Regions from separate parts of the Blautia sp. AM29-29 genome, predicted to be linked through region 2. Evidence: riboswitches for the same ligand, from Rfam matches in the RefSeq annotation. Region 2 holds a riboswitch; the other holds the start of a gene.

Region 1 (4,752 bases), on a different contig from region 2:
GGCCAGAGAATCCATGGTACTGCTGAAAAATGACGGCGTATTGCCGATTGCGGCAAAAGGGAAAAAAATCGCGGTGATCGGACCGCATGCCGGGTATGCCAGAAAAATGTTTGGTGGATACACACATATGTGTATGATGGAGTCTACCTATGCGATTGCCAATTCTATTGCAGGTGTAAGCGGAGTTGTACAGGCAGATGCAGATGAGATTATTACGGTTCCGGGAACCAATATTCAGTCTGATGAGACAGAGCAGTTTGATCAGATCCTGAAAAGACAGAAACCGCAATGCAGAAATCTGTATGAAGAATTCCAAATCCGCTTTCCGGAAAGTGAGATTTTATATGCATATGGCTATCCGATTGCAGGAAACGACGAAAGTCATTTTGAAGAAGCGCTGCAGGCAGCAAAGCAGGCAGACATTGTGATACTGACGCTTGGCGGTAAGCACGGAACGTGTTCCATGGCATCAATGGGAGAAGGAATTGACAGTACTGATATTAACCTTCCAAAATGTCAGGATGCATTTATTCGCAAGGCTGCGCAGCTTGGAAAACCATTGGTTGGCGTTCACTTTGATGGAAGACCGATTTCCAGTGATGCTGCAGAGGAATATTTAGATGCTATTCTGGAAGCATGGAGTCCATCAGAAACAGGAGCAGAAGCAGTAGTTGATATTTTAACCGGAATATATAATCCGGGAGGAAAACTTCCGGTTACCGTTGCTTATGGAGTGGGACAGCTTCCGGTTTATTACAATCATCCATATGGTTCCTCCTGGGATCAGAGCGGCAGTATCGGTTTTGCCAATTATGTGAATATGCCGCACAGACCGAGATATTATTTTGGATACGGACTGTCGTATACAACATTTACATATTCGGATTTACATATCTCGATGGGAAATGAAAAGGCAGCAGATACGGTTCAGATCTCCTGCGCTGTTGAGAACACGGGAAGCTGTGAAGGAGATGAGGTTGTCCAGCTTTATTTACGAGATGAATATGCCAGCCTGACAAGACCAGTAAAAGAACTGGCAGGTTTTAAGCGCATTCACCTGCGAAAGGGCGAAAAGAAAACGGTATGCTTTGAGGTGAAAACGGATCAAATGGCTTTTCTGGACATTGATATGCACTGGAAAGTGGAAAAAGGACGATATGCAGTAGAGGTCGGAAGTTCTTCAGAAGATATTCGTTTAAGAGGAAGCTACTGTGTGAAAGAAAATAAATGGGTTGCGGGAAGAAATAGAGCGTTTTGGGCAAGTGCCGCAGCGAAATAAAAAGAACAGAACCGGATGCCATTTTATACAAAGCGGCATTCGGTTCTGTTCTTGCGGTATTCCCGTGGGGAGCAGTTCATTTTTTCACGGAAACATTTTCCGAAATAGGACTGCTGGCTGAAGCCGGTCTGCAGGACGATCTGTCTGATGGGAAGTGTGGTTTCTGTTATCTCCGTGATTTGTTTTCTATGTTTTGGCAATATCTTAATAATTTCTGCAGATATTTTCATATTATTTTTTCGATATAATAAGTATACTTGCTGTAAAAAGGATTGTAAAGGTAGTCTAAATGGACAATAATAGTTTATCACATACAACGTGGAATTGTAAGTACCATATGAACCAGAGCAGGAAAACCTGCCGTCGCTGATCACACTTGAAAAAATATGTGTAGCTTTGGGCGTGACATTATCGCAGTTTTTTCGAGAAGATAATTCAGAGAATCTGACAGAAAAACAGAAAGAAGTTCTAGGGATATGGAATGATCTGAGTACAAATGAGCAGGAAACAGTAATGTCAATGCTGCGTGGACTTCGGAAGTAAGAGAACAGTTCGAGTATATGTATCGGCTGTTCTTTTTTTGTTTTTGAACGTTAAAATGTTAATTTTTTTCTTGTGTATAGTAGAACACTAAAGTATAATAAAATCAGTTTTTTACATAAGATTAAAGCTATAATAAGGAAATTGGCAAACCAGATGAAAGTCTGGGACGCAAAGCTACAGGGCCTTTAAAATGGCAGCCAGTTGCATAAAATGAGGTGCACTGTCTGTCTGACGGTGCTTTTTTACGGTGTTATTTCATAGACGTAACAATAATGATTTTATCAGGAAAGAATGAGGAAAATAAAAGTATGAAAAAGGCAAAACGTTGTCTGATAGCAGTGGTGTCAGGTGTACTTGTAGCATCTGCTGTCTTGTCTGGATGTGGACAGTCAAAGAAAGAAGTATCTATAAATGATGATCATCTTACCGTTTATCTGTGGGAAAATCGTTTGATGAAAAATATTGCACCCTATATCCATGAACAGTTTCCAGATCAGGATATTGAATTTATTATAGGTAACAATGATACCGATTTATACAGTTATTTTAAAGAACATGATGAATTACCGGATATTATAACAGTACGTCGATTTTCTGGAACAGATGCACAGGACTTACAGCCTTATCTTATGGATTTTGCTTCTTATGATGTTGTTTCCAAGTATTATTCTTATGCGGTGCAATATTATAAGAATGCGGAGGATGAAATCCAGTGGCTGCCAATCTGTGGTATTCCGCAGACGATCATTGCCAACAAAACACTGTTTGATCAGTATGGCGTAAAGATTCCAGAAAATTATGAGGAATATGTACAGGCATGTCAGCAGTTTTATGATAATGGCATAAAACCGTATTCCATGGATCTTGGTGAAGACTGGTCTAATAATGAAATCATCCAGGCTGCAGCAATCGGTGAGTTTACAAGCCTGGATGGTATTGAATGGCGAAACGGTGCAGAGACTGCAGCGGATGAAGTAAAGTTTGATGATGTATTATGGAAACGTATTTTTTCAGAAACCAGTCAGTTTCTTAAGGACTCGCATTTTGGTAAAGAAGATATCAATATTGATATCAATACAGGAACCCAGATGTTTGTCGAAGGAAAATCAGCAATGTTTCATGGACATCCGACGGTTATGCAGCAGCTGCAGAAACAGATGGATGCGGAGCTGATCCGTATTCCTTACTTTTCACAGACATCGGATGAATCCTATGTGTACATGACTCCGTCCTTAAACATTGCATTTAACAAAAACCTGGAAAAAGATCGGGAGAAACTGGATACTGCGCTGGATGTGCTGGATTGTATGATTTCAGAAGAGGGGCAAAAGCTGATTGCGGATGGAAGCGGTGTTATTTCATTGAATACAGATGTTCCAACCATGATGCAGGATGTGCCTGGACTGGAAGAGGAAATTAATCATAATGCTGTTTATATCCGATATTCCGCTCAAAAATCATTTGATGCAAGTCTTGAGGCTGTTCACGGATTACTGTCAGGGGAAATGGATGAAATACAGGCTTATGATACTTTTCGCAGTGTAATGAATCGTAAAGATCCAGAAGAAAAAGCAACGGTGAATTTTGAAAATGAATATTCCATTTCACTGAACGATAGAAATGGCCGTGATGCAGCATCTTCCATTTTAACTACGATCAGAGAAGAAAATGATGCACAGCTGGCTCTGGCACCATATTATTTCACTTCTTCTATGTACAAAGGAGAATGCACCAGCAGCCGGGTTGGCATGATGACAGCGAAGAGTTCAGATACACCATTATATGTTGCAAAAATCAATGGTAAACAGGTTTATGAACTCGTGGAAAATTATCTTGCTGATGCTGATGAGAATTTTTACGTAACCAATAAATACGAATTACCAATTGCATCCGGTATGAAAATGATCGTCAATCAAGAGGAAAGTGGATTTTCGTTAAAGGACTTAACAGTTAATGATAAGAAAATAGACAAAAAAAAGGAATACTCGATTCTTCTTACAGACACCACAATGTCTGTTTTGAAAAAAATAAATCTGAAATGTGAGATTGAGCAGCTTAAAGATACAACATTATCAAGTGCATGGACCGAAGCAATGTCAAATGGACAGCAGCCGTCAGCACCGGAAGATTATATAGAGGTTGAACAGTAAAAGTGGAGATAGAACAAAAGGTAAACAAAAGAAAAAAAATAACAAGGCTGTTGCTTATACTACTTATGATTCTTTTAAGCTTAGTTTGTATCAAGTATCTTATAAGTAAGTCTAATAAGTATATCAGCGAAAATGGAAAAAGCAGTATGGGAGCTGTTGTTGAACAGATACAGCAGACCTATGATCTTCAGGTGAGTGGATACTACAGCCAGCTGCAGTTGGTTGAGGAATTCTTACTTCATGAGAGGGAACTGTCTCTTGAAACGGATACGAACAAAAATTTCTTTGAAGCATGGGAAAAAGAATCGGAAAGTACTCTTATATTCCTTCAGGAAAATGGTCAGGCAATATCAGCAGGTGGAACAAAAATGCGGATTGATATGCCAAGTAAACTTCTGCTGGACTTAAAGAACGGATACAATATTGGAAAACTGGTGCGTCTTGATTATGATCAGAAGAAAAAAGACGGTTATCTGGTTGCGATTCCATGTCAGGAATACACGATCAATGGAGAAACTTATACGGCAATTGGAACTGTGTATGATCATTCGAAACTGGATTCCATGTTAAAATTGAAAGGTTATCATGGAAAAGCATATTTGTTCATGCTGGATCATGACGGAAATATTACGTATACGAACCAGAGTGGAGATAAATACCTGCGTAATTATTCTTTGTTAAAACATTTAAAAGGGGAACAGGCTATTACAGAAGAAGAGGCTGATTTGTTCAAAAAGAAGTTTGATAACAGAGAATCCGGAGTTGCACTTTTGGGAAAAC
Region 2 (4,752 bases):
TCCCCAGATCATCAGATGGACCTTATATTCCACCGAATCCCGTGCATAAAAGAATGGCTCCTCGCGCAGCAATGATGCGCGTTTTCCTTCGGCTTCCAGTATCTTTTTCCGTTTCATTGCCTGCTCCTGGATTTTTCGGATCTGGGTTCCTTCTTCGCCGGTGAAGCGTCGTTTCGGATAATTCTGTGCTTCGCGGGCCAGTTTTTTTTCCAGTAAATCCACGACTTTCGCGTGGCGGCTCGTATGCAGCAGTTTTGCGATCTGTTTTGCGAGGAGTTTTCCCTGCCATTTTTCATAAAGTGCAAGATACCACAGCAGCACTTTATCGCCTGCCTCCGATGCCAGTTTTTTCATCTCCGTAATTGCCTCTTCCGTCGCTTCCCACCACGGGCATGACGGTACGAGATACTGATCCGGCACGGCCGGGTAGCAGCAGAAATTGAGCGGCGGGAAATTGGCCAGCGATGCCAGACGCATTTCTTCCTCGGTGCAGAACGCCTCGCCGAGGTATTCCAGCTTGTCCCGCAGGATCGCAATACGGAACTCAATCTGCCGCAGATACTCGTATCCGTCCACCCAGAAATGACCCGTTTTTCCGTAATCAAACAGATGCACTTCCAGTGAAAGGCGGCTGAAAAACAGCGTGCACACCGTCTCTTTCTGCCGCACGATCAGAACGTACTGCTCCCCGTCTTTTTCCAGTGCGGCATCTATTTCTCCCTCGTATTCCTTCTGATACGTTCCCGTCAGCTCCGCGTCATGAAAAACGAGAAAGCTCTCTGCCGCATCGTTCATCAGATAGACAAGCCAGATCTCCTTTTCTCCTCCCCCGTACCGCTCACCCGGAAGCAGCAGCTCGAACTGCCCCTGCGAAAGAAGCACATCCAGCCTTTCCAGTTCCTCGGTCCATGTGATATTTTCTGCAATTTCCATTCCGTGATTCTCCCCTGTTTTCTTTTACTTCCTATGATACACCATAAAAAGGCTCCACTGCAATCCAAAGCAGTAGAGCCCCTTCTCCAAATTTTTCTGTTATTAATCCGTCCCGTTATCCGGCACATGCCGTCCGCACTTTCTCGTCCAGCGTCGTCTGAATCTCTTTTAAATTCACCGGTTTCGGAATATGCCCGCGTCCGCGCACCGCTTGCGGTCCGTTGCAAAAGTATTTGCTGTCATCGCAAAAATCGGAACATCATTGTCCTCACGCACACTGTTTCGAATTTTTTTCGTCGCCTCGATGCCATCCATCACCGGCATCTGCATATCCATGAAGATCGCAAAATAGCTTCCCGGATCCGACGCTTCAAACTGATCCACGGCCTTGGAACCATTCTCCGCCCAGTCCACGACAAGGCCGAGGCTTCCGAGCAGCTCCGTCGCAACCTCTGCATTCAGTGCATTATCCTCCGCAAGCAGAACAGCAGCACACCTGCAATCAGTGCCACCAGATACAGCGGGTGGTCAAACAGATACGCCACGATGGTCGGTGTCTCCACGTTCATGCTCGTAAATGCGGTGATCGCCGGATGGCGGGAAAATGCAAACTCCTCCTCTCGTATTTTCTTTTCGCAGGCAATAAAAAAGCACCATAGATTCTCCTACCGTGCATTTCAGTCATTTCTCCCTATTTATTTTATAAGAAATGTTCCATATTTACGCAGCTGGCTGCCATTTTACAGGCCTTGTAGCTTTGCGTCACAGCCTTTCGACTGCTTTGCCGAGATTCTTTTTTTATTTTAATTCATTGCTGTAAGACTCTCTTCTCCTTTCCCATCGGAATATGATATAATGACCTCTGGATTTTGGCAGATTACTGTTTTTAACATTGGAGGTGTACGATGAAATACAGACTCATGACAGAAAACGATTTAGAATATGTTGTCGAAAAAAATAATGAATACTACAACAATGTCGAAGGCTGCTGGACCTATGAAAAAGCCTATAAGAGAATTTATCAGGTACTCACAATGGAAAATTCCTGAAGTAAACTGCAGAATCGCAAGTATGTGTTTCGTCTTGAAAAAGCAGCAAAAATATAGTATAATATTTTTGTTGCTGACCTGGCTGAAACATTTATAATTTTTGTTTCTGTAGCTCAGTAGGATAGAGTGTCCGCCTCCTAAGAGAAAGCCGAGGCATTCCCCAAAGGGAAAAAATGAAAAACAACTTTCAGTTCGAATCTATTCTGAAAAATGCTAATGGTGACAACAAAGCATTCCCCAAATGGGGAAATGTTCTAATGTTACCGAATCAAAAAAATCTGTAGATTGACAACTCGAAAAAGAGTTGATAATCTTATATATGGCCGAAGGGAAAAATCCCAGAAACCCAGTAAAATCAAGGGGTTGCGGCATGTGTCGTCATAGCTCAGCTGGATAGAGCACTCGCCTCCTAAGCGAGGGGTCGGAGGTTCAAATCCTCTTGGCGACGGGCTTCAAAGCGTTCGAAAATGTTAGCTGGATTAGCTGACAACGAACGCTTTTGTTATTTTCAAATCACGTTCGTGACACAAAATTCCATTCAAAATGATCAATTTCCAGCTAACGCAATCCGATTTTTGTTAGCTGACAGCTAATCAAAATTACCGGTTTGCAAACATGGGTTTTAGAAAGTCCAGCTAACATTTGGGTTCCGCTCTGTTGTCACCCCTTATTCGGGGATGTAAATCAGAGAAAAGGCGGGAAAAGAAACAATCTCTCCCAAACCTGCAAACATGAATTAGCTGAAACAGTATTCAATTCTATTAGCTACAGCTAATGGTCAAACAGCAATGTCTGTTTGGAACTTTACTATCTATAAAAGTTCCAGGCAGGCATTTTTTATTTCCTGAATCCCGGAGGAAAGGAGTCAAGATGACTAAACCAAACAGACAATCAGAAGAAAACGAAGAAAGAATCATAGAAATTGAGATTGAGCGTCTTCGATCGTTCAAAGAGCATCCGTTTCAGGTGAAAGATGATAAGGAAATGTTTCTTCTGCAGGAAAGCATTGAGAAGTATGGAATATTAAATCCGCTGATCGTCAGACCGGTACCGGATGGATACTATGAGATCATATCCGGTCACAGAAGAAAACATGCTGCGGAGAAACTGGGATACCGTAAAGTACCGGTAATCATCCGGGTATTAAGTGAAGATGATTCCATCTTGAGCATGGTAGATTCCAATCTTCACAGAGAAAGGATCAGCTACAGTGAAAAAGCTTTTGCTTACAAACTGAAGAATGACGTATTAAAAAGAAAAAGTGGTCGAAAAAAAAGCCAAGTTGACCACAAAACACCAAGAAAGCGGGCAATAGAAATCATCAGTGAAGATTGTGGTGATAGCCCAAAACAAGTGCAGCGTTATATCTCACTGACAAAACTGATACCGGAAATGTTGCAGAAACTGGATGATGAGATCATTTCTTTTTGTCCGGCTGTAGAGATAGCAGCATTAAGTGAAAAAGAGCAAAAGGAATTGCTTGTAGCAATGGAGTATGCACAGGCGATCCCATCACTCTCACAGGCACAGAGGATCCGGCAACTGAGTAAAGAAAAACAGTTGTCACTGGAAAAGATGGAAGAAATCATGTGTGAAGTGAAAAAGGGTGAGATCACAAGAGTGGCATTCACAAACGAGCAGTTACACAAGTATTTTCCAAATTCCTATACACCGGCGATGATGAAACGGGAAATACTGGCACTGTTGAAATTATGGAAAAAAGAATCATGGGAAAGTTAAAGGAGGAAGAAATCATGAGTAAAGTTATATCCGTAGTAAACCAGAAAGGTGGCGTCGGAAAGACCACCACAACCGTAAATGTAGGCATTGGACTGGCAAGAGAAGGTAAGAAAGTGTTGCTGATCGACGCGGATCCACAGGGAAGTTTAACCGCAAGTCTTGGATATGAGGAACCGGATGATCTTCGCATCACACTGGCAACGATTATGATGGATGTCATTAACGAAGAAGAAATCTCTCTGGAAGATGGTATCTTACATCACCAGGAAAATGTAGATCTACTTCCGGCAAATATTGAGCTTTCTGCCCTGGAAGTAACGATGGGAAATGTTATGAGCAGAGAAATGATCATGAAGGAATATATCGATGCGATAAGAGGCCGATACGATTATATCCTGATCGACTGTATGCCAAGTCTTGGTATGATGACAATCAATGCACTGGTCTCTTCCGATTCCGTGCTGATACCTGTACAGGCCGCATATCTGCCGGTGAAAGGACTTCAGCAGCTGATCAAGACCATTCTTACAGTAAAGAAAAGGCTGAACCGGAAACTGGCGATTGAGGGCATTCTGTTGACTATGGTTGATTTCAGAACCAATTACGCAAGGGACATTGCATCGAGAGTACATACAACATACGGAAGCCAGATAGAAGTATTTGAAAATGTGATTCCGATGTCTGTAAAAGCAGCTGAGACCAGTGCAGAGGGAAAAAGCATCTACATGCACTGCCCGAAAGGAAAAGTTGCCGAAGCATATAAAAACTTAACACAGGAGGTTTTGAAAAATGAAAAATAGAAGTGGCGAAAAGATTAAACTGGCAAGCATTGATGAACTGCTTGGTGTGGTAAATGAAGAATCTGCAATGGAGATAGAGATTAGTAAGATCCATCCGTTTAAAAATCATCCGTTCAAGGTGCTGGATGATGAAAAGATGCAGGATCTGGTTGAAAGTGTAAGGATCAATGGAGTACTGACACCGGTACTGCTTCGAATGGATGATAATGAAGAATATGAAATGGTATCCG

What was found. A riboswitch is a leader RNA that binds a small molecule or an ion and turns the genes downstream of it on or off. The one in region 2 is predicted to bind cyclic di-GMP.
Region 1: another riboswitch for cyclic di-GMP. It lies ahead of DW769_RS13705 (ABC transporter substrate-binding protein); the one in region 2 lies ahead of DW769_RS10705 (response regulator).

The regions. Positions count from the first base shown of each region.
Region 1 is NZ_QUJD01000020.1:46,309-51,060, forward strand. It holds gene DW769_RS13690 (glycoside hydrolase family 3 N-terminal domain-containing protein) at 1-1,279, shown strand, start outside; gene DW769_RS17450 (helix-turn-helix domain-containing protein) at 1,303-1,509, opposite strand; cyclic di-GMP riboswitch class I at 1,956-2,031, shown strand; gene DW769_RS13705 (ABC transporter substrate-binding protein) at 2,131-3,972, shown strand; gene DW769_RS13710 (ATP-binding protein) at 4,038-4,752, shown strand, end outside.
Region 2 is NZ_QUJD01000013.1:74,033-78,784, forward strand. It holds gene DW769_RS10700 (DUF3878 family protein) at 1-933, opposite strand, end outside; gene DW769_RS10705 (response regulator) at 1,108-1,416, opposite strand; cyclic di-GMP riboswitch class I at 1,654-1,729, opposite strand; gene DW769_RS16435 (hypothetical protein) at 1,839-1,982, shown strand; tRNA gene DW769_RS10710 (tRNA-Arg) at 2,357-2,430, shown strand; gene DW769_RS10720 (ParB/RepB/Spo0J family partition protein) at 2,757-3,722, shown strand; gene DW769_RS10725 (ParA family protein) at 3,737-4,522, shown strand; gene DW769_RS10730 (ParB/RepB/Spo0J family partition protein) at 4,512-4,752, shown strand, end outside.